2 regions of the Streptomyces sp. NBC_00425 genome follow, and region 2 is predicted to be linked to the other one. Evidence: predicted binding sites of a transcription regulator. Region 2 holds the regulator's gene; the other holds the start of a gene.

Region 1 (10,689 bases), 1.1 Mb from region 2:
GTGCGGCCGGCGCACGGCGCCCCGGTTGAACCGCTCGAACACGCGTCGCCACTCCGAGCGCGGAATGCCGGGCCCCTCGTCCAGGACCTCGATCTCCAGCGACTCCGGCAGCGGCCCGCGCCGCGCCTTCACCGTCACCCGTCCGTGCGGCGGGCTGTGCTTGACGGCGTTGTCGATCAGGTTGGCGACGACCTGGTGGATGCGCTCCGGGTCCGCGTGCGCGGTCAGCTCCGGCGGGCACACGTCCAGGTGCAGATGGACGTCCGTGCGGGTGTGGCTGCCGCCCGAGCCCATCGTGGCGCGCGCCGAGGCGACCATGTTGGCCTCCTTCAGCACGCCCGACAGGTACGGCCACACCTCGAAGCGCCGCCTGCGCAGCGGGACGACGCCGTTGTCGAGGCGCGACAGGTCCAGCAGGGTCTCCACGAGTCGGCCGAGCCGCTCCGTCTGCTTCAGCGCGGTGCGCATCGTCTCGGTGTCCGCCTCGGCGATGCCGTCGACGACGTTCTCCAGGACGGCGCGCAGACCGGCGATGGGCGTGCGCAGCTCGTGCGAGACGTTGGCCACCAGCTCCTTGCGCTGCCGGTCCTGCGCCTCCAGCTCGTCCGCCATGACGTTGATCGTCTGGGCGAGGTCGCCCAGCTCGTCGCGGCGGTTCTCGCTCACCCGGCGGGTGTAGTCACCGTGCGAGATGGAGCGGGCCACGGTGTTCATCTCGTCCAGCGGCGCGGTCAGCGAATGCGCCACGAACTGCGTGATGAGCAGCGTCGCGACCATCGAGAAGACCGTGATGAAGCGGAGCTCCGTCTTGGTGTGCACCGCGATCATCGACAGACCGGTGGTGATCAGCACCGAGATGACGACCAGCGCGCCCAGCTTGGTCTTGATCGAGAACGGGCGCAGACGGCCCCAGGGCTCCCCGGTTCCGGGAGCGGGGCTTCTGGGTCCGTCCGGCCCGGGACTCATGGCGTCGGGGTCTCCAGCGCGTAGCCCACGCCGTGCACCGTGCGGATCCGCTCGGCGCCGATCTTCCGGCGCAGCGCCTTGATGTGGCTGTCGACCGTGCGGGTGCCGGAGGCGTCCGCCCAGTCCCAGACCTCGGCGAGGAGCTGCTCGCGGGAGAGCACCGCGCGCGGGGTGTTCGCCAGGCAGACCAGCAGGTCGAACTCGGTGGGCGTGAGGTGCACGTCCTCCGAGCGCACCCGCACCCTGCGCTGCGCGTGGTCGATCTCCAGCTCGCCGAGCCGCAGGATCCCGCTGCGCGGCGTGGTCGCGGCGATCGCGGCCCGCTCCACCCGGCGCAGCAGCACGTGCACGCGTGCCGCGAGCTCCCGCATGGAGAACGGCTTGGTCATGTAGTCGTCGGCGCCCACGCCGAGCCCGACCAGCATGTCGGTCTCGTCGTCGCGCGCGGTGAGCATCATCACCGGCACCGGGCGGGCGGCCTGCACGCGACGGCAGACCTCCAGGCCGTCGAAGCCGGGCAGCATGATGTCGAGGATCAGCAGGTCGGGCTGCCAGGCCTCTGCCGTGTCGACGGCCGCAGGGCCGTCGCCCGCCGTTTGCACGAGGAATCCCTCGGCGCGCAGGCGGGCCGCGATGGCGTCGACGATCGTCGGATCGTCCTCGACCACCAGGACGCGCCGCTGCGCGCCCGGTGTGGCGGTCGCCGTGCTGTTGTGTGCGGTGTGTGTCTGCTCCATCGCCCGCCCCTGAGTGTGCTTTCCGGAACCAGTGGGGTGATCCCATGTCTGCGCATGACTGCGGTTGACGCCTAAATGATCGGCGTCAGGGGTGCAGCGTACGGGGAGTCACCACGGCTTTGCTATCCAGGCCGGACGGCGAGATGCACGACGTCCGGCACTCCTCGGGCAACGGGGATCTCTTCGGTACGCACCTGCCGGAACCCGGCATTCCGCAAGGTTCCCTCGAATTCCGGAGAGGGCCGGGCAGACCAAACGGCCAGTACGCCGCCCGGTCTCAACACTCGTGCGCAGTCCGCGAGTCCACCGGGGGAGTACAGGCTTTCGTTGCCCTCGGTGACGGTCCAGTCGGGCCCGTTGTCGATGTCGAGGCATACCGCGTCGAATGTGTCGTGAGTCTCATGGACGTAGTCGAGCAGATCCGCTGCCACGATCCTCGACCTGGGGTCGGCGATCGCCGGCCCGGACAGCGCGGCCAGCGGGCCGTCGAGATGCCAGTCGATCACGGCCCGCTCGCGCTCCACGACCGTGACCTCGCCCCAGTGCGGGTCGGCGGCCGCGTGGGCGAGCGAGAAGCCCACGCCCAGGCCGCCGATCAGCAGACGGGGGTTCGCGCGGTCGTCGAGCGCCGCACGCGCGGCCGCCACCAGCAGGCGCTCCGAGCGGCCGTCGGAGGTGTCCATCAGGAAGCAGCCGTTGGCGATGATCTGGAGCAGCTTTCCGTGCCGACGCAGGACCACCTCGCCGTAGGGGCCCTCGCGACGGTCCAGCACTTCCGGGGCGTCGGGCATGTCGTACGGGAGAAGCATGTGTCCATCCTGGCAGTCCGCCGGGGGCCGGGCGAGGGAAATCCGGGTGCGGCGGGCGCAGTTGACGTACGGACGTTCGAGCCGGGTTCGGGTCGTATGAGAATCGCCCGAGAGGAGTCTCAGAGGTTTCTGTGAATCCGCCCAGGCGTGGCGCGGATCACAGACAGGGGGCGTGCGGGGCGCGAAGGGTGGGGGTGAAACGGAAGGAGCGCCTCAGGTGGAGCGCACGACCTCACCCACGAGCCCGCCCCTGCCCGGCGTCGCGGAACTGCCCGACGCCGCCGGTCTGCTGGACGGCATCCCCGGCCAGCGTGGCGCGCGGCCCCTCCCGGCGCCCGTCGAACGGCCCGGCGCACAGTGCGCAGCAGGTCCGGCCGAGCCGCCCGTGCGGACGAGCACCGCCCCGCGTCCCCGGCGCCGGGCAGGATCGCGCGTGCGGGTCCCCGTACCCTTCACCCTCGCCTACGCGGCCGTCCTCGCCGTCACCTCGTATGTCGCCGCGCACGCCGACCCCGCCCTGGTGTACGCCCTGTACCAGGGCTCCAGCACCGATGTGACGCACCTGCTGCAGACGCCGGGGCTGGTCCTGGTGGCCAGCGCGCTGTGGGTGGCGGGCGGTTTCGCCTCGCCCTTCACCCTCGGATTCGTGGTCGTCCTCACCGCGCTGGAGCGGCGGATCGGCGGGGCCCGCACGGCGGTGGTCTTCCTGCTCGGGCATGTGCTGGCCACCCTCGCGACCGAGGTCCCGGTGGGTCTGGCCGTGCTGGTGGGCCGGCTGCCCGACAGCTCGCTCCACCGCCTCGACTACGGCATCAGCTTCGGCGTCGCCGCGAGCGTCGGCGCGCTGGCCGGACTGCTCGGGCCGTGGCTGCGCGCGCTCCTGCTCGTCGCGTTCGGCGGGATGCTGCTGCAGGACCTGATCGCCTACACCGACCCGCTGACCAACTGGGGCCATGTGATCGCGCTGGCGATAGGCGTCGCCCTCTGGCCGTGGGTCCGGCGCTGGGACCTGACGGGCCGGTCGTCCCGTCCTCGGCAGGCGGCGTCGCTGCCCGCGGCGTGAGCGTCGCGGGCAGCGACGCCGGGAGTCGAGCGGGCGGGTCCCGGCCGGACCCGTGCGGTCGGACACGTCCGGGGCCGGACCCGTGCGGGGCCGCACCCGTTCGGGGTCGGACGCATCGAGGGGCGGGGGCCCTGGAGGTCGGACAAGTTCCGGTCGGGCGGGCCTCAGTCGTCGGAGTCGTGCGGGCCTCAGTCGTTGAACCGGACCGTGCCGTCCTCGCACAGGGTCGGATGGAGCTTCATGGGGCCGTACTCGTCCACGTCGGACGGGCGGGGCGGTTCGGGACCGTCGGGGCCCAGCCGGATCATCCGTTCGACGCGGCAGACCCGGAACAGGCGGCCCTCCACGCTCGCCTCGTCCGCCCGGCCGGCCGCCCTGAACGCCTCGGCGGCCCGCGCGTAGAGGGCCTTCTTGCGCTCGTCGAAGCGGTAGAGCATCGCCCAGACGCGGGCCATCCCCTCGTACAGCGCGCGGCGCGCCTCGTGCGGGGTCGCGGCCAGCGAGCCGAACGGCGTCCAGTCCGTGCCCTCGCGCTCCGCCACCGAGAAGCCGACCGGCAGCCGGACCACGTCCGGGTGGGTCAGCGCCGCCCGTGCGGAGTCCTCGCGGACGTCGGCAGGGAAGCGGGCGCCCGTGTACGTGAAGTCGCGCAGTCCCAGCCGCAGCGCGCCCGCCATCGGCCCCTCGTCCCGGCCGGGGTCGAGGGCGAAGCCCACGTCCGGCGACGGAGCGGCTCCCGGGTCCTCCCACGACGCGCCCGGGACCTCCGGATCGGTGGGCCGGGGCGGCTCCAGCCCGTCGTCGCCGGTCCGGGCGAACTCGTCGCCGCGCACCACCCGGTAGCGCACCCCCAGTGCCTCGACCTCGTCCGCGGGAGCCCTCTCCAGCACGGCGACGGCGGTCAGCAGCTCCCGCCGCACGGCCGGGTCGCCGGCGCCGTCCTTCGCCTGGAACCACAGGTGCGAGTTCAGTCCGTCCCGGGCCTGCTGGGGCATGCCGTCCACCACCGGCTTCAGCAGCCGCCAGCACGGCCCGTCGGCGGCCGGGTCCAGCGCGGCGACGCCGAAGACGGGCCCGCGCAGCGCGATGTGCGGATAGCGCCTGGATGCCTCGACGGCGTCCGCCTCCGTCACCCAGGCGACGGGGTCGTCGCGGAGGACCAGCTCCGCGTGGAGGGCGTCGAGACGTCGCTTCCAGTCATCGGTCATAAGCGCATTGTGGTCGGGGCGCAGCGCCGCTTCGGGGTGAATGCCGGAAGTGGGCGGGGTACGGGCAGGGGGCGCGGGGGGCGTGGCCCGTCGTGCGGCGGTGCGGGGTGCGCCCCCTCGGCCGGCGGAGGTCGCCCCTGTGCGTCCCCCGTGAACTCCGCGCTCGCCGGCGACGACTCGCGCCCTGCGCCGCAGGCTCGTACAGTGCCCGCCCTCCCGTCGTCCGGCACCCCCTGCCGGAGCGGTGATGATCGCCCACAGCGAACGGAACGGTCCGCGGGGAACATTCAGGGGCTCAGGTGCATTGAGTCGGCATAGCTCAACTTGACTGCCGAAGGGGAGATCATGGCATCGACGTCCGCTCCGCTCACTCTGCCCGTGCTGCCTCTTGATGACGAGGTCGTGCTCCCCGGCATGGTGGTTCCGCTGGACCTCAACGACGCCGACGTACGCGCTGCGGTGGAGGCCGCGCAGGCCGCCGCCCGTTCAACACCGGGCAAGCCTCAGGTACTCCTCGTGCCGCGTGTCGACGGCACGTACGCGAGCACCGGTGTGCTCGGCACCGTCGAACAGGTCGGCCGGCTGGCCGACGGCGACCCGGGCGCGCTGATCCGCGGCCGCGGCCGCGTGAAGATCGGCGCCGGCACGACCGGGCCCGGCGCGGCGCTGTGGGTCGAGGGGACGAAGGTCGACCAGACCGTCCCCGAGCCGCTGCCCGGTCACGTCGCCGAACTCGTCAAGGAGTACAAGGCGCTCGCCACCGCCTGGCTGCGCAAGCGCGCCGCCTGGCAGGTCGTCGACCGCGTCCAGGCCATCGACGACGTCTCCGCGCTCGCCGACAACTCCGGCTACTCGCCGTTCCTGACCACCGAACAGAAGGTGGCGCTCCTGGAGACCGCCGACCCGGTGGCCCGCCTGAAGCTCGCCACCCAGCAGCTGCGCGACCACCTCGCCGAACAGGACGTCGCCGAGACGATCGCCAAGGACGTCCAGGAAGGCGTCGACAAGCAGCAGCGCGAGTTCCTGCTGCGCCGCCAGCTCGAAGCCGTCCGCAAGGAACTGCGCGAGCTGAACGGCGAACAGGAGGGCGAGGAGTCCGACGACTACCGCGCCCGCGTCGAGGCCGCCGACCTGCCCGAGAAGGTCCGCGAGGCCGCCCTCAAGGAGGTCGACAAGCTGGAACGCTCCAGCGACCAGTCGCCCGAGGGTTCCTGGATCCGCACCTGGCTGGACACCGTCCTCGAACTTCCGTGGAACGAGCGCACCGAGGACCGCTACGACATCCGGGGCGCCAGGTCCGTCCTCGACGCCGAGCACGCGGGCCTTGAGGACGTGAAGGAGCGCATCACCGAGTACCTGGCCGTGCGCAAGCGCCGCGGCGAGCGCGGTCTGGGCGTGGTCGGCGGCCGGCGCGGCGGCGCGGTCCTGGCCCTCGTGGGCCCGCCCGGCGTCGGCAAGACCAGCCTCGGCGAGTCCGTCGCGCACGCCATGGGCCGCAAGTTCGTCCGCGTCGCCCTCGGCGGCGTCCGCGACGAGGCCGAGATCCGTGGCCACCGGCGTACGTACGTCGGCGCGCTGCCCGGCCGGATCGTGCGGGCGATCAAGGAGGCCGGGTCGATGAACCCGGTGGTGCTCCTCGACGAGATCGACAAGGTGGGCTCCGATTTCCGGGGCGACCCGGCGGCGGCCCTCCTCGAAGTGCTCGACCCGGCGCAGAACCACACGTTCCGCGACCACTACCTGGAGGTCGAGCTCGACCTGTCGGACGTGGTGTTCCTGGCCACCGCCAACGTGCTCGAAGCCATCCCGGAGGCCCTGCTCGACCGCATGGAGCTGGTCCGCCTCGACGGCTACACCGAGGACGAGAAGATCGTCATCGCCCGCGACCACCTGCTCCCGCGCCAGCTGGAGCGCGCGGGCCTCGCGGCGGACGAGGTCACCCTCGAGGAGAGCGCGCTGCGCAGGCTCACCGGCGAGTACACCCGCGAGGCGGGCGTGCGCACCCTGGAGCGGACCGTCGCGCGGCTGCTGCGCAAGGTCGCGGCCCAGCACGAACTGGGCGAACGGAAGCTGCCGTTCACCATCGGAAGCGAGGACCTGCGCGCTCTGATCGGCCGGCCGCACCACGTGCCCGAGTCCGCCCAGGACCCGGCCGAGCGCCGGACCGCCGTGCCCGGTGTCGCGACAGGTCTCGCGGTCACCGGCGCGGGCGGCGACGTCCTGTACGTCGAGGCCTCGCTGGCCGACCCGGAGACGGGCGCGGCGGGCCTGACCCTGACCGGTCAGCTCGGCGACGTGATGAAGGAGTCGGCGCAGATCGCGCTCAGCTTCCTGCGCAGCCACGGGGCCGAACTGGAGCTGCCGGTGGGCGATCTGAAGGACCGGGGCGTGCACATCCACTTCCCGGCGGGCGCGGTCCCCAAGGACGGCCCGAGCGCCGGCGTCACCATGACGACCGCCCTCGCGTCCCTGCTGTCCGGCCGGCTCGTGCGCACGGACGTGGCGATGACCGGCGAGGTGTCCCTCACCGGCCGGGTCCTGCCGATCGGCGGCGTGAAGCAGAAGCTGCTGGCCGCGCACCGGGCGGGCGTCACCACCGTGATCATCCCCAAGCGCAACGAGCCCGACCTGGACGACGTCCCCGCGGAGGTGCTGGACACGCTCGACGTCCACGCCGTCACGGACGTCCGCCAGGTGCTGGAGCTGGCGCTCGCGCCCGCCGCGAACGGCGCGACGCCGGAGGTTCCCGTGGCGGCGTGACGGACGCCGTGGGAGGGACGAGGGCCCGGGACCCGTGGGGACCGGGCCCTCGTCATGCCCCGGGGGCGGCCCTGCGAGCCGCCGGGCGGCGCCTGCGAAATACTGAGGAGCTGCGCCGATGGCGGCGACCGGCGAACAAAAGCAGAGGTGCTGACGTGCACGAGGACACAGACGGCGACGGACGCGGGGACGAGTCCGGCGCGCCGTCGCGCGGGGTGGAGCGGGACGACCGGGAGTTCCTGTCCCTGGAGCGGGAGCTGACGGTGCTGTTCCGCCGGGCCCGCGCCAACCAGGGGGAGATGGCCCGCGAGGTCCATCCGGACCTGGAGTCCGCCGCCTACGGGCTCCTCGTCCGGCTGGAGGAGTGCGGTCGGCAGCGGGCCACCGAGCTCGCCGCCTACATCGGCGTCGGCAAGGCCACCATGTCGCGCCAGCTGCGCGCCCTGGAACAGCTCGGCCTGGTCGCGCGCGCACCGGACCCGGCGGACGGCCGGGCCTGGCTGGTCGACCTCACCGAGGAGGGCCGCACCCGGGTGAGCCGGGTCCGCGAGGCCCGCCGTGAGCGGTACGTCAGCCACTTCTCCCACTGGGACCGCGTCGAGGTCGAGGAGCTGGCACGACTGCTGCACCAGCTGAACCGGGGCATGGAGAAGTAGCCCGAGAAGCAGCCCCACCGGGCCGGAACCACCGGGCCGGAACCGTCGGGCCGGAACCGTCGGCGATGGCGATGGCGATGGCGATGGCGTCGGGGCCGCCGTGGCCGGGCCCGGGCGGGCCGGCGATGGCGTCGGGGCCGCCGTGGCCGGGCCCGGGCGGGCGCGGTCACGGCTCCACGCACACCACCGTCGCGTCGTCGTGGGTCTTCGCCCGGCCGAGCAGGGGCCGTCCGGCCGCCTCGTCCGCCCGCTCCAGCTCCCGCACCCGCGCCACGAGCGCCCGCGCCCCCTGCTCGCCGACGAGGGCGAACAGGTCCCCCCAGTCACCCTGGCGGAACAGCTCCGCCCAGCGCCCGGCCCCGTCCGACAGGGCGACGAGCGACCGGACCTCGCCGCGCGGCACGGACCCCGTCACCGCGCGGGCCGCCACCGACGGATCGGCCGCCGCCGTGAAGAAGCCGCCCTCCCGGTTGCGCAGCGTGCCGTCGACGACGGCGGCGCTGCGCAGCAGGGCGCGCGGCACACGGGCCAGCCGGTCGTCCTGGACGGCGGTCACCGCGCCCTCGGGCGAGGCGAGCAGCAGCGTCGCGTCGCACAGGACCAGGTACTCCACCGTCCGCGGCGACCAGCGTGCCAAGACCGCCGTCGCCTGAGGCGTGCGCGGGTGAGAAAGGTCACAGGTTTCCGCATGGGCCTCGGCGGTACGTGCGATGGCGAGGGCGAGCGCCCCCGCCAGCGGAACATCCGTGAGCGAAACGGTCAGTTCGACCAGGGCGCCGCCCAACCGTGCCGTGAACCAGGGGACCGAATGCAGACAGCCCCCGCCGTCCCTCGGCGGAGTCACCCCGTCCAGGAGGACGAACGAACCTCCCTGCCCGGAGGCGGCGAGCCCGACACCCGCGAAGTCCTCGTTGGGGCGGGCCCGATCGCCGGCCTCCGAGACAAGTTCCGTACGCATCCGGCCAGTCTGCACGAGCCCTTCACAGCCTTCGCGAAAGACCGGCAACACGCGCCGAACGGATACACCGTCGCAGGTCAGACGCCTGTTTTGGGCGGGAATGAAGCACTCCGGGAACGCGTGTCGGCGAATACTGCCAAAGCCCGCCGCCCACGTCCAACCGGCCGACCGGACGGGGCTGCTGCACACGCCGGAGGAACTTGCCCGCCAACTCCCCTCCGATGTTCACTCCTTCGGGTGGCGGGGCCGACGATGCGCGACCCCTGCCCACCGGCACTGGGAGGGTCGGGAGCCGTACCGGACGTAGGCGTCAGTTGACAGAGCGTCACATCCGGCCCCTGGAACACGAGTCAGGAATGCGAGCACCGGTGCAGAAGACGCGGCCTCGGCGTACAGGCAGGCAGACGGCCTCCGAGGGGGGCGCGGAGCGCACCCCCGTCGGCAAGGGCCGTCCGACCCATGTGCGCAACCGGCTGATCGTCGCGGTGGCCGTGGTGGCCGCCGCCATCGCCGGCGCCGGCGCCCCCTCCATCCTGGCCGCCTCCGGCCAGCTCAAGGACTCCCAGGACCTGGTCACCCTGGCCGAGCAGACCCAGGACGCCCTCGCCCTCGCCCAGTCCCTCGCGGCCGAGCGCGACGAGGTCACCGCCTATGTGGCGGCCGGGCGCGTCAAGTCCCGGGCCCCCTCCACGCAGAGCAGCACCAAAGTGGACCTCCAGGTGCGCGAGCTGACCGCCGAGACCGACGTCTCCGCCGCACTGCGCGCCGCCCTCGCCGCCGTCCCCTCCGCGCGGCGGTCGGCCCTCACCGGCAACAGCACCGCACTGCAGGCGCACCAGGACTACTCCGAGGCGATCGCCGCGCTTCACGCGCTCGTCGACCGGCTGGCGGAGGACACACCGCCCCGCGCGGGCTCCGGCGCCTACGCCTTCGCCGAACTCGACACCGCCGTCCAGCAGGCCGCCGCGACCCGCGGACTGCTGCTCGCGGCGCTCAGCGTGCCGACCACCACCGAGACGGACTACGACCCCGCCACCGGCCGGACGAGCACCGAGAAGGTCTCGAGCGACGCCGACGCCGCCCGGCGCGACGCCCTCACCGCCGCCGCACAGCAGGCACGGCTGCGCTCCGACGCGGCCCTCGCCGACTTCCGCGAGGGCGCGCCCAAGGAGGCGCTGGCCTCCTACGACTCCACCGTCACCGGCGGCGACGTCGACACCGCCGAGGCCTATCTCGCGTCCCTCACCGACCAGCCCAGGCTGAGCGACCGCGAACTCGGCACCGGCGTCAGGAAACTGGACGTCGCGCTCTCCGCCCGCGTCGACCTGATGCGCGGGGCCGAGGCCTCCCTGTACGGCCACCGCGCGGAGGAACTCGCCCGGTTGCGCGACGACGACGTCACCGGCCTGGAGATCCGCGTCGCCGTCCTCGGCGCGCTGATGCTGCTCGCCGTCGCCGTCGCCACGGGCATGGCACGCAGCCTCACCCGCCCGCTGTCCGTGCTGCGCCGCGGATCGGCCAGGCTCGCGGAG
Region 2 (10,689 bases):
GCCGCCGCGAGGCCGCCGAGGCCCGCAACCAGGGCGAGCAGCTCGTCTACCAGACGGAGAAGTTCCTCAAGGACAACGAGGACAAGGTCCCCGGCGAGGTCAAGACCGAGGTCGAGGCCGCCGTCGAGGAGCTGAAGGCCGCGCTCAAGGGCGAGGACACCGCCGAGATCCGCACGGCCACCGAGAAGGTCGCCGCGGTCTCGCAGAAGGTCGGCCAGGCCATGTACGCCGACGCCCAGGCCGCGCCCGGCGCCGACGCCCCGCAGGGTGACGCCCCGAAGGCCGACGACGACGTCGTGGACGCCGAGATCGTGGACGACGAGCGCAAGGACGGTGCCGCGTGACGGAGGAGACCCCGGGCTTCGAGGAGAAGCCCGACGTCCCCTCCGGCGCCACCCCTGAAGACGCCGAGCCGAAGGCCGCCTCCTCGTCCGCTCCGGCGGACGGGGCGGCCCCGGCCGGGGACGCGAACCAGACAGCCGGTCTGGTGGCCCAGCTGGACCAGGTGCGCACCGCCCTCGGCGAGCGCACCGCCGATCTCCAGCGCCTCCAGGCCGAGTACCAGAACTACCGCCGCCGGGTCGAGCGCGACCGGATCGCGGTCAAGGAGATCGCCGTCGCGAACCTCCTGACCGAGCTCCTGCCCGTGCTCGACGACATCGGCCGCGCGCGGGAACACGGCGAGTTCGTCGGCGGCTTCAAGTCCGTGGGCGAATCGCTGGAGACCGTCGCGGCGAAGATGGGCCTGCAGCAGTTCGGCAAGGAGGGCGAGCCCTTCGACCCGACGATCCACGAAGCCCTGATGCACAGTTACGCACCCGACGTCACCGAGACGACGTGCGTGGCGATTCTGCAGCCGGGGTATCGGATCGGCGAGCGCACCATCCGCCCCGCGCGGGTGGCCGTCGCCGAACCGCAGCCCGGCGCGCAGGCGGCGAAGGGCGACGAGGCGGAGGCGGGCGACGACAAGGAGAGCGGTGGCCCGGACGAGGGCTGAGCTTGAACGGATGAGCAGGCGGAAGGAGGGACGTCGAGGATGAGCACCAAGGACTTCATCGAGAAGGACTTCTACAAGGTCCTCGGCGTCCCCAAGGACGCCACCGAGGCCGAGATCAAGAAGGCGTACCGGAAGCTCGCCCGCGAGTACCACCCGGACGCCAACAAGGGCAACGTCAAGGCGGAGGAGCGCTTCAAGGAGATCTCCGAGGCGAACGACGTCCTCGGCGACCCCAAGAAGCGCAAGGAGTACGACGAGGCACGCGCCCTCTTCGGCAACGGCGGCTTCCGTCCGGGCCCGGGCGCGGGCGGCTCCTTCAACTTCGACCTGGGCGACCTCTTCGGAGGCGGCGCCCAGGGCGGAGGCGCCCAGGGCGGCTTCGGCGGCGGCATCGGGGACGTGTTCGGCGGCCTGTTCAACCGCGGCGGCGCGGGCACGACCCGTACCCAGCCCCGGCGCGGCCAGGACATCGACACCGAGGTCACGCTCACGTTCACGGAGGCGATCGAGGGCGCGACCGTCCCGCTGCGGATGTCCTCGCAGTCCCCGTGCAAGGCGTGCTCGGGAACCGGCGACAAGAACGGCACACCGCGCGTGTGCCCGACCTGCGTCGGCACCGGCCAGGTGGCCCGGGGCTCGGGCGGCGGCTTCTCGCTGACCGACCCCTGCCCCGACTGCAAGGGCCGCGGCCTGATCGCCGAGCACCCCTGCCTGGACTGCAAGGGCAGCGGCCGTGCCAAGTCGTCGCGGACCATGCAGGTCCGCATCCCCGCGGGAGTGACGGACAACCAGCGCATCCGGCTGCGCGGCAAGGGCGCCCCGGGCGAGCGCGGCGGCCCGGCGGGCGACCTCTACGTGGTCGTCCACGTCGGCGCCCACCCGGTGTTCGGCCGCAAGGACGACAACCTGACGGTGACCGTGCCGGTGACGTTCACCGAGGCGGCCCTCGGCGGCGAGGTCAAGGTGCCCACGCTCGGCGGCCCGTCGCTGACCCTGAAACTCCCGCCCGGCACGCCCAACGGCCGCACCATGCGGGCGCGCGGCAAGGGCGCTGTCCGCAAGGACGGCACCCGCGGCGACCTGCTGGTCACCGTCGAGGTGAGTGTCCCGAAGGACCTGTCGGGGAAGGCTCGTGACGCACTGGAGGCGTATCGCGAGGCGACCGCGGGCGAGGATCCGCGGGCGGAGCTGTTCGAGGCCGCGAAGGGAGCTTGAGAGTGATGGACGGCCGTCGGCGTAACCCGTATGAACTGACTCAGGAGACCCCGGTCTACGTCATCTCGGTGGCGGCCCAGCTCTCCGGCCTGCACCCGCAGACCCTGCGTCAGTACGACCGTCTGGGCCTGGTCTCCCCCGACCGCACCGCCGGCCGGGGCCGCCGTTACTCGGCCCGCGACATCGAACTGCTGCGCACCGTCCAGCAGTTGTCGCAGGACGAGGGGATCAACCTCGCCGGCATCAAGCGGATCATCGAGCTGGAGAACCAGGTGGCCGCGCTCCAGGCCAGGGCCGCGGAGCTGGAGGCCGCGCTCGACGGCGCGGCGGCGGCCATGCAGCAGCGGGAGGCGGCGGTGCACGCCTCCTACCGGCGGGACCTGGTGCCGTACCAGGAGGTGCAGCAGACCAGCGCGCTGGTGGTCTGGCGTCCGAAGCGGCAGCATTCGACGCCCGACTGAGACGCACCGCCCGAACGAGGCACGGAACGGGGCCCGGAGGTTTTCCTCCGGGCCCCGTTCCGTGCGGCGGTCGGACCGCGGGGGTGTACGAGTCAGCCGGTCGCCGTCGGCCGGGCGGTCCGGGTCACCGGTGGGTTCCCGGCTGCTGTCCGGGCCAGTTCGCGGGCGGCCCCTGGGTCCAGTCGCCGCCACCGCCGGGCTGGTGCGGGTGCCCGTACGACGGCCACTGCGGCTGCTCGGGCTGCTGGGGCGCCGCGGGCTGGAAGCCGGGGGTGTAGGGCTGCGCGGGCGCGGCCGGATACGGCTGCTGCCCGGCGGGCGCGTACGGCTGCGGCGGCGCCGCGGGGTGGGCGGTGGGTGCATACGGGTGCTGCGGCGCGGCGGGGTAGGGGTGCTGCGGCGCGGGGTGGTGCGCCGGGATCTGCGTCGCGGGCGCCGGGTCGAACTGCGGGAGGGGCGCCGTGCTGACCCGGTCCAGCAGGACGATGTTGGGGTTGCAGTCGGCGGGGTGCACGAGCACGGCGCCGCCGGCCCGACGCTCCACCACCAGCAGACTGAACTCGGCGAGCGCCTGCAGCTGCGTCGGCTCCAGCACGTACTCGTAGACGCGCTGCCGTCCGGTCGCGAGGCTGGTGCTGTCGCTGTCGCCGGTGGTGCGGGTCGTGGACTCGTTGCTGGTGTGGGTGACGCTGGTGGAGGTGCCCGTCGTCGTGCTGTGGCTGCCGCCCGAGCTGGTGGAGGACGACGACGAGAACGGGTTGGATCCGCCCTGGTAGCTGGTGGAGCTGCTGCTGCCCCAGTTGCGTCCGCGGGTGACGGACTCGCTGTGGGTCGTCCCCCTGCTGACGGAGGAGCCGACCGTCTCGGCGACGGAGGTGTTGACGGTCCTGCCCTCGGTGTCGGTCAGCGAGTGCAGGACGAAGGAGTGCTCGCGGCCGATGAAGTCCGCAGCGACGTTGGCCTCCTGGTGGTTGCCGAGCTTCATGAAGGCGACGGTGCCGCCGCCGATCATCTGCTCGGCGGCGTCCCTCAGGTGCGGCTGCAGCAGGACGAGTGGGGACCCGCGGCGCTCGCAGACCTGCGCCAGCTGTTCCAGGTGGCGTCGCTGCAGGCCCTGCTCGCCCAGCGCCACGAGCACGGCCGGAGCGGTCTCCTGGAAGGAGGCCAGCCGCCGCGTCACGCTCTGCACGGCCAGGTCGGCCAGCAGTTCCGTGCTCGCCGAGCCCGCGCCGAAGTCCAGGGCGAGACAGGTGAGATAGCCGGGGCCGCGCCCCTCGCGGGCGGTGCCCAGCCGCTCCAGCGGGTGCACGAAGGAGACCAGGCGGAAGAGGCTGTCCCGCACCTGGTCCTTGTTCTTGTCGTTGAGCAGGTCGTCCGCGATCCGGTTGCGTTCGTCCCGGCCGAGGCAGGCGGTGTCGTCTGCCTCGCCCATCAGGACGCGCAGTCCCGCGCCCAGCCGGGCCACCGAGACGTCGTCGCCGAGGGCGCCGCACAGTTGGGTGAGGATGCGGGTGTCGACGGCGCGATCGGCGCGGCCCGCCTCGGGGCTGTCGCCGTGGACCGCCTCGACCAGCGCGTGCACCAGCTCGTGGGGGCCCAGCCCGCCGACGATGCTGCTCTCGGCCATCCGGCTGGGCAGCAGCTGGACGTCGACGGGCACTCCGGCGGCCTCGGCGAGGACGGACAGCTCCCGGCACACCAGGGCCTGCGTCAGATCGACGACGATCACCGGCCGGTCCTGGAGCGTGGAGGCCCCGAAGACGGTGAGGAAGCCCTCGCGGCCGCGCTGGCTGCCGCCGAAGACGTCCAGGCGCCGGATGTCGGCGCCGAGGGGCAGCGAACCCCACGCGTCCAGGCCGCGGACCCACTCCTCCTGCCCGCTCTCGTGGTGGTGCCGGCGCTGCTGCCACATCTGCCAGGAGGACTGGAAGTGCTGCTCCAGGGCGGCCTGTTGGGTGGTGAGGTGACCGGTGGCCGAGCTGAGCCGCTGGGCGGCGAGGGCCATCCGGGCGAGGGCGACGACGATCGCGACGACGCCGAGGACCGCCATGACGGGTCCGGCGAAGTAGCTCAGCACGAAGCAGGCCGCAGCGACACCGCCGCCGACCTTCAGGGCGGATCCGCGTCGTTCCTCGTGGTCGAGCCGTGCGGCGGTGGCCCGGTTCTCGTATCCGACCTCCACCTGCTGACGCCGGGGTTCCGGCTCGACGAACGGCCGGCGCAGCGACTCGGGGTCGCGGTGGACCCAGCCGAGACGCGGACCCGCGTCGAAGAGGCGCAGGTAGCGGCCGAGCTGTCCGGTCTCGGTGCTTTCGACAGTCATGCGTGAGGCTCCCGGCCTGTCAGGCGACGAAGGTCTCGAGCGCGCGGATGCGCTGGTGGAGCGGCGGATGCGAGGACATGAGCCGGGCGACGGGGCTCTCCTTGCGGGCGGCGTCGTCATGGCCCTCGGCCTGCCAGCCCGCGAACACGGAGATCAACAGGGGTCCGTACCCGAGCTGACCGGCGAACCGGTCCGCCCGCAGTTCGCCCTGCCGGCCGGCCCAGGCGAGCAGGAACGGGATCGCGTAGAGGACGACGGCGGGCGGGAAGGCGAGGAAGGTCGCGACGGCGAAGGCGCCGAAGACGACGACGAAGACGCCGGCCGCCAGGCAGGAGAGTTCGGCGGTGAAGAAGAACAGGAAGCGCGTCACGAACTTGACGACGGTCATGAACATCCGGACCGGCACGGCGTACCAGATGCCGAGCAGCAGGGCCCAGGAATGACCGCCGACGTGATGCCCCAGCTCGTGGGCGAGGACGGCCGCCAACTGCTGGGGCGGCTGCCGCATCGCGCCGCGCGTCACACCGACGATGTGCCCCGCGGCGGCGGAGGCGTTGAGCTCGTCCGTGTCCTCCAGCCACAGTGTGTACTGGCTGCCGTCGATCCCGGCGCGGCGCGTGACGTCGTCCCAGATCGGCTGGAGCGCGGCCAGTTCGGCGCCGGTGGGCGGCCGCATCTTGAACAGCAGCCTCGCGAGGCCGCGTTCGGTGGGCCGGTGGAACACCAGGGCGCCGGAGGCCAGCCAGGCGACCACGAGGACGACGTCCAGACCGCTGGGCAGAGCCTGGGAGATCAGCCACACCACCAGGAGACTGCCCAGGAAGAGCGGCACGTTGAGCAGCAGCCTGGCCACCGAGGTGGCGTCGGCGCTGCGGCGCACCTGCGGAACGCCGGGAGCGTTCGGCACCGGCGCGTACGGCTGCTGGGGATACGCCAACGGCGGTGCCTGGGACGGCGCCTGCTGCGGATGCTGCTGCGGCGCGAATGACTGCTGGGGTGCGAAGGGCTGCTGGGGTGCGAACGGATGCTGCTGCGACGCCGCGTGCGGGGGGTGCTGACCGTACGCGGGCGGCTGGGGCGTGAACTGGGGCGGCTGAGCCGTCGTGTGGTGCGGAGCCTGCTGGTACGGCGGCTGCTGGTACGGGGGTTGCTGCGGTGGCGCGGCCTGGTAGGGAGGCTGCTGGTACGGGGGTTGCTGCGGTGGCGCGGCCTGGTACGGCGGTTGCTGGTACGGCGGTTGCGGGTACGGCGGTTGCGGGTACGGAGGCTGCTGGTGGGGCGGCGCGGCCTGGTACGGCGCCTGCTGCGGCGGGACGGGAGGCGCGGGGGGACCCGGTGGGTAGGCCGGATCCTGCGGCGGACCGGACGGGGCGTCGGGATGCCCGGGGCCCCCGTACCCGTACGGGTTCTGGGGTTGGCGAGGGTCAACGGGATGGGTCATATGGGTTCGCCCTGAGGGAGATGGGCACCATGAAGGCGCTCACTTGTGGACAGGTGAGAAATGACCGTCCCGCGGACGGCAGAAGACATGCCTCTGATGATTGAACTCGCCCCCGTGGCCGCCGAAGCGGATGTCAGTCATTGATCAGCAGCCGACACATGGTGCACGAATCGACTTCCCAAGTCCACCTGGAATGAGGGGAAGTGACGTCACAGTTGCAAGGCTTGGCCGCGTTCACCGCTGCCTCTAGGGTGGTGCCGCAAGATCGACAACGGGGGAGACGTTGCCCAGAAGACCGCTCGCGCACGAGCCCGTCACCATTCCCCGGAGCGAACCCGCCGAGCAGCGGCGAGAACGCGCCGGACGCGCCGAACACCCCGCACCTGCCGGACGCGCGGGAAGTGCCGGACGGACCGAGCGGATATGACGGACCACGCACCGGGCGGCGGCACATGGCAGCGGTTCGCGAGCCTGGAGACCGCGCTGCTGCGCGAGGTCCCGCGGCAGCGGCCCTCCGAGGACCGGCCGTCCGGCGGTGAGGACGAGCTGCGCGCGCAGCGCCTCGCCGCCCTGGTCTCCGCCCATCACGCCCCGCACCCGCACGACCCGACGGGCGGCGCGGTGCTGGTCGGCTGGGCGCGGACGGCGGCCGACGGTCCGCTGGACGTCCTCGTCGGCGGCGCCGACCTGCTGGGCGGCCGCACGGACCCGGCCGACGGGACGGCGTCCCTGCTGAGGCTGCCCGCGGGCGCGCGTGGCGTGCGCCGGCCGGCGGGCACGGCGGCCGCCCTGATGACCGCCTTCCCCTGCTGGAGCGCGGTCGCCGGCGTGTCCGACGGACTGCTCGTCGACGACGAGCCGAGGCCGGTGGACACCGCGTCCGCCCGCCGGCGGCCCACCCTGGAGGACTGTCTCCTCGGGGTGTGGCAGGAGCCCTTCGCCTGGCTGGTGTTCGCCGAGCCGGTGCCGCCCGCGGAGCTCGGCGAACTCACCGGTGACGTGGCCGACGAACGGCGCAGGGCACAGGCCAAGGCGGAGAGCTCGCCCGAATACGCCATCGCCGCGGCCCGACTCGAGCGCCGCCACAAGGAGCTGGCCAAGGCGTCGGCCACCGGACTGTGGCGCATACGGCTGCTGGCCGGCGGCCGGACGCCCGAGGAGGCGACCCGGGTGGCGGCGCTGCTGTGCGCTTCGGCGGACCTGGAGGGTTTGCCGTACGCGCTGCGTCCGACCGGGCGGGTCGGCGACCTGGCCACCGCCCTCGGCGGGGCCCTCCCGGCCCCGGAGGAGTACCCCTGCCTCGCCGGTTCGGACCTGCTGGCGGCCCTGGCCCGGCCGCCGGCCCAGGAGATTCCCGGCGTACGGTTCGCCCTGCGCCCGGAGTTCGACGTCACCCCCGAGACCTCGGACCGTCCCGCGCCGCCCGGGGCGGCGCCCGTCCGGCTCGGCTCCGTGCTGGACCGCAACCGCAGTCCCGTCGGCGCCCTCGAACTGACCCGCTCCACCCTCAACCGGCACACGTTCGTGTGCGGGGCGACCGGCGGCGGCAAGTCGCAGACCGTACGCGGCCTCCTCGAGTCGGCGACGCACGCGGGCATCCCCTGGCTGGTGGTGGAACCGGCCAAGGCCGAGTACCGCTTCATGTCGGCGCGGCTCGGGGACGCCGCCGAGGTCGTGGTGGTCAAGCCGGGCGATCCGGAGTCCCTCCCGGCCGGTCTGAACCCCCTGGAGCCGTCCGCGTACACGAACGGCGAGCGCTTCCCGCTCCAGACGCACCTGGACATGGTGCGCTCCCTCTTCCTGGCCTCCTTCGACCCGCAGGAACCGTTCCCGCAGGTCCTGAGCGCCGCGCTGACCCGCTGCTACGAGGATCTGGGCTGGGACCTGACGCTCGGCGAGCCGACGTTCCCCGGCGCCGAACCGCGCTACCCGACCCTCGAGGACCTGGAGCACACGGCGCTGCGGGTCGTCGCGGACATCGGCTACGGCAAGGAGGTCGCCGACAACGTCCAGGGCTTCATCAGGATCCGCCTGGCGGGTCTGCGCCTCGGCACGACCGGCCGCTTCCTCGAGGGCGGCCGACCGCTCGACTTCGGCGAGCTGCTGAAGCGCAACGTGGTCTTCGAGATCGAGGACGTCGGCGACGACAAGGACAAGGCGTTCCTGATGGGCACGATCCTCATCAGGCTCGTCGAGTATCTGCGCATGGAACAGCGGGTCACCCGTCGGCTGAGCTTCCCGCTGCGCCACCTGACGGTCTTCGAGGAGGCGCACCGCCTGCTGCGCCGCGCCGAGGAGGGCGGCGCGAGCGCCCACGCCGTCGAGATGTTCGCGGGCCTGCTGGCGGAGATCCGGGCGTACGGCGAGGGGCTGGTCGTTGCCGACCAGATCCCGAGCAAGCTGCTGCCCGACGTCATCAAGAACACGGCGGCGAAGATCGTCCACCGGCTGCCCGCACAGGACGACCGGGAGGCGGTCGGCGCGACGATGAACATCACGCGGGCCCAGTCCGAGTACCTGGTCACGTTGCGGCCGGGCGAGGCGGCCGTCTTCACGGACGGCATGGACTATCCGCTGCTCGTGCGGATGCTGGACGGGACGGACCGCGAGGACGCGGGGGCGATCAGGCCGGCGTCGGCGGCGGGCATGACGGGTCCGCGCAGTCGCGCGTGCGCGCCCGACTGCTCGACGGCCCCGTGCACACTGCGCGACCTGCGCCGGGCCCAGCGGCTGACGGAACAGGCCGAACTGCGGGTCACGCTGTGGGCCGAGATGACGGTGGCGGCCCATCTGCTGGGCTGGACGACGCCGTTGCCGGGCGAGGCGATGCGGCGCGAACTGGAGCCGTACCGGGGCCGCCTGCTGGACTGCGCCATCGGCCAGGCCGTGGACGCGGCGGTGCACAGCCGGGCCGGCGCTCCTTCCCGCCCGGGCGCGCTCGCCGAGCATGTGGCGGCGGCGATGCGGGCCCAACTGGACGGGCTGGACCCGTGCCCGGTCGGCGAGCCCCGCTTCAAGGCGCGGAAGGGGACGCGGACGCGGGTGTACTACCACGGGCGTCACGAGCCGTCGGTGCTGGAGGGGATCGTGGGCTGCGCGGACACGTCGCAGGAGTGGCGCGGCCGGTTCGCGCGCACGCTGTCGTGCTTCGCACGCTCGATCCGACGGCCGGACACCGCCGAGAGCAGCACGGGGGACGGAAGTGAGTGAAATTCACGAAAGCGAACGTCCGGTGGCTCCGGATCTGCCTCCGGTTCTGCCTCCGGAGCAGACCGACGGCCCGCCGGGTTGGCGGGCGGAAGCGACGGGAGAGCCCGAGGAACCGAGGGGTGACGACTCCGCGGCGTCGCCGGACGCCCCCTCCCGAGACCTGAGCGACCGGCCGCAACAACCGGAACAACCCGAGCAGGCGGAGCAACCGGAGTCACCGGACGAGGCACCCGAAGCACTCGAAGCGCCGGAGGAACCCGAGGAGTCCGAGGCGCCGGAGGAACCGGGGGAACCGGGGGAACCGGGGGAACCGGGGGAACCGGGGGAACCGGGGGAACCGGGGGAACCGGGGGAACCGGGGGAGCCGGAGGAACTCGAAGCACCGGAGGAGCCGGAGGAGCCGGAGGAGCCCGAAGCGTCGGGGGCACCGGAGGAACTCGCGGAGTCCGAGGGCGCACGCGCTGAGAGTGCGGAGAGGGAACCGTCGGATGCCGACGGCGACGCGGAGGCGGACGGGCCCCGGACGACGGTGGACGAGGCCGGTCTCGCGGCTGCGGAGAGCAGCGCCCGCGACCGGGCCACCGGAGAACCCGATGAACTGTCCGGGGACGACGACGTCGACGTGCGGGCGGAGGAGCCGGCGGAAGAGCCGGCGGAGGCGAGCGAGACACCGGACGACGAGCCGGAGCAGCCGGAGCCGTTCGAGCCGGCGGACCCGGCAGACGCGGCGGAGCCGTCTGAGCAGCCGGAGCCATCTGACCCGGCGGACCCGGCGGAGCCCTCTGAGCTGCTGGAGTCGTCGGATTCGCCCGCGCCGGCGGACCCGGCAGACGCGGCGGAGCCGTCTGAGCAGCCGGAGCCATCTGACCCGGCGGACCCGGCGGACCCGGCGGACCCGGCGGACCCGGCGGACCCGGCGGAGCCCTCTGAGCTGCTGGAGTCGTCGGATTCGCCCGTGCCGGCGGACCCGGCGGAGCTGTCGGAGCCGTCGGACGAGGACGCCGCGCCGGACACGGTCGAGGAGGGCGAGGGGGCCGTCGGA

What was found. Region 2 encodes HspR, which represses chaperone genes until heat shock. Its sites were predicted from a motif close to TTGAGNNNNNNNNNCTCAA; they were not measured.
Region 1: a site for HspR is predicted at 5,088-5,106, ahead of lon (endopeptidase La). Genes of this name have one in related genera too.

What each region holds. Positions count from the first base shown of each region.
Region 1 covers NZ_CP107928.1:3,592,703-3,603,391, reverse strand. Annotated here, with positions in the region: gene OHS82_RS15135 (sensor histidine kinase) at 1-966, opposite strand, end outside; gene OHS82_RS15130 (response regulator transcription factor) at 963-1,703, opposite strand; gene OHS82_RS15125 (spermidine synthase) at 1,826-2,512, opposite strand; gene OHS82_RS15120 (rhomboid-like protein) at 2,730-3,575, shown strand; gene OHS82_RS15115 (DUF5954 family protein) at 3,764-4,783, opposite strand; gene lon (endopeptidase La) at 5,129-7,543, shown strand; gene OHS82_RS15105 (MarR family winged helix-turn-helix transcriptional regulator) at 7,699-8,199, shown strand; gene OHS82_RS15100 (hypothetical protein) at 8,366-9,157, opposite strand; gene OHS82_RS15095 (sensor histidine kinase) at 9,526-10,689, shown strand, end outside.
Region 2 covers NZ_CP107928.1:4,730,947-4,741,635, reverse strand. Annotated here, with positions in the region: gene dnaK (molecular chaperone DnaK) at 1-344, shown strand, start outside; gene grpE (nucleotide exchange factor GrpE) at 341-997, shown strand; gene dnaJ (molecular chaperone DnaJ) at 1,037-2,212, shown strand; gene OHS82_RS20310 (heat shock protein transcriptional repressor HspR) at 2,218-2,673, shown strand; gene OHS82_RS20305 (hypothetical protein) at 2,798-4,996, opposite strand; gene OHS82_RS20300 (M48 family metalloprotease) at 5,016-6,437, opposite strand; gene OHS82_RS20295 (ATP-binding protein) at 6,861-9,647, shown strand; gene OHS82_RS20290 (hypothetical protein) at 10,177-10,689, shown strand, end outside.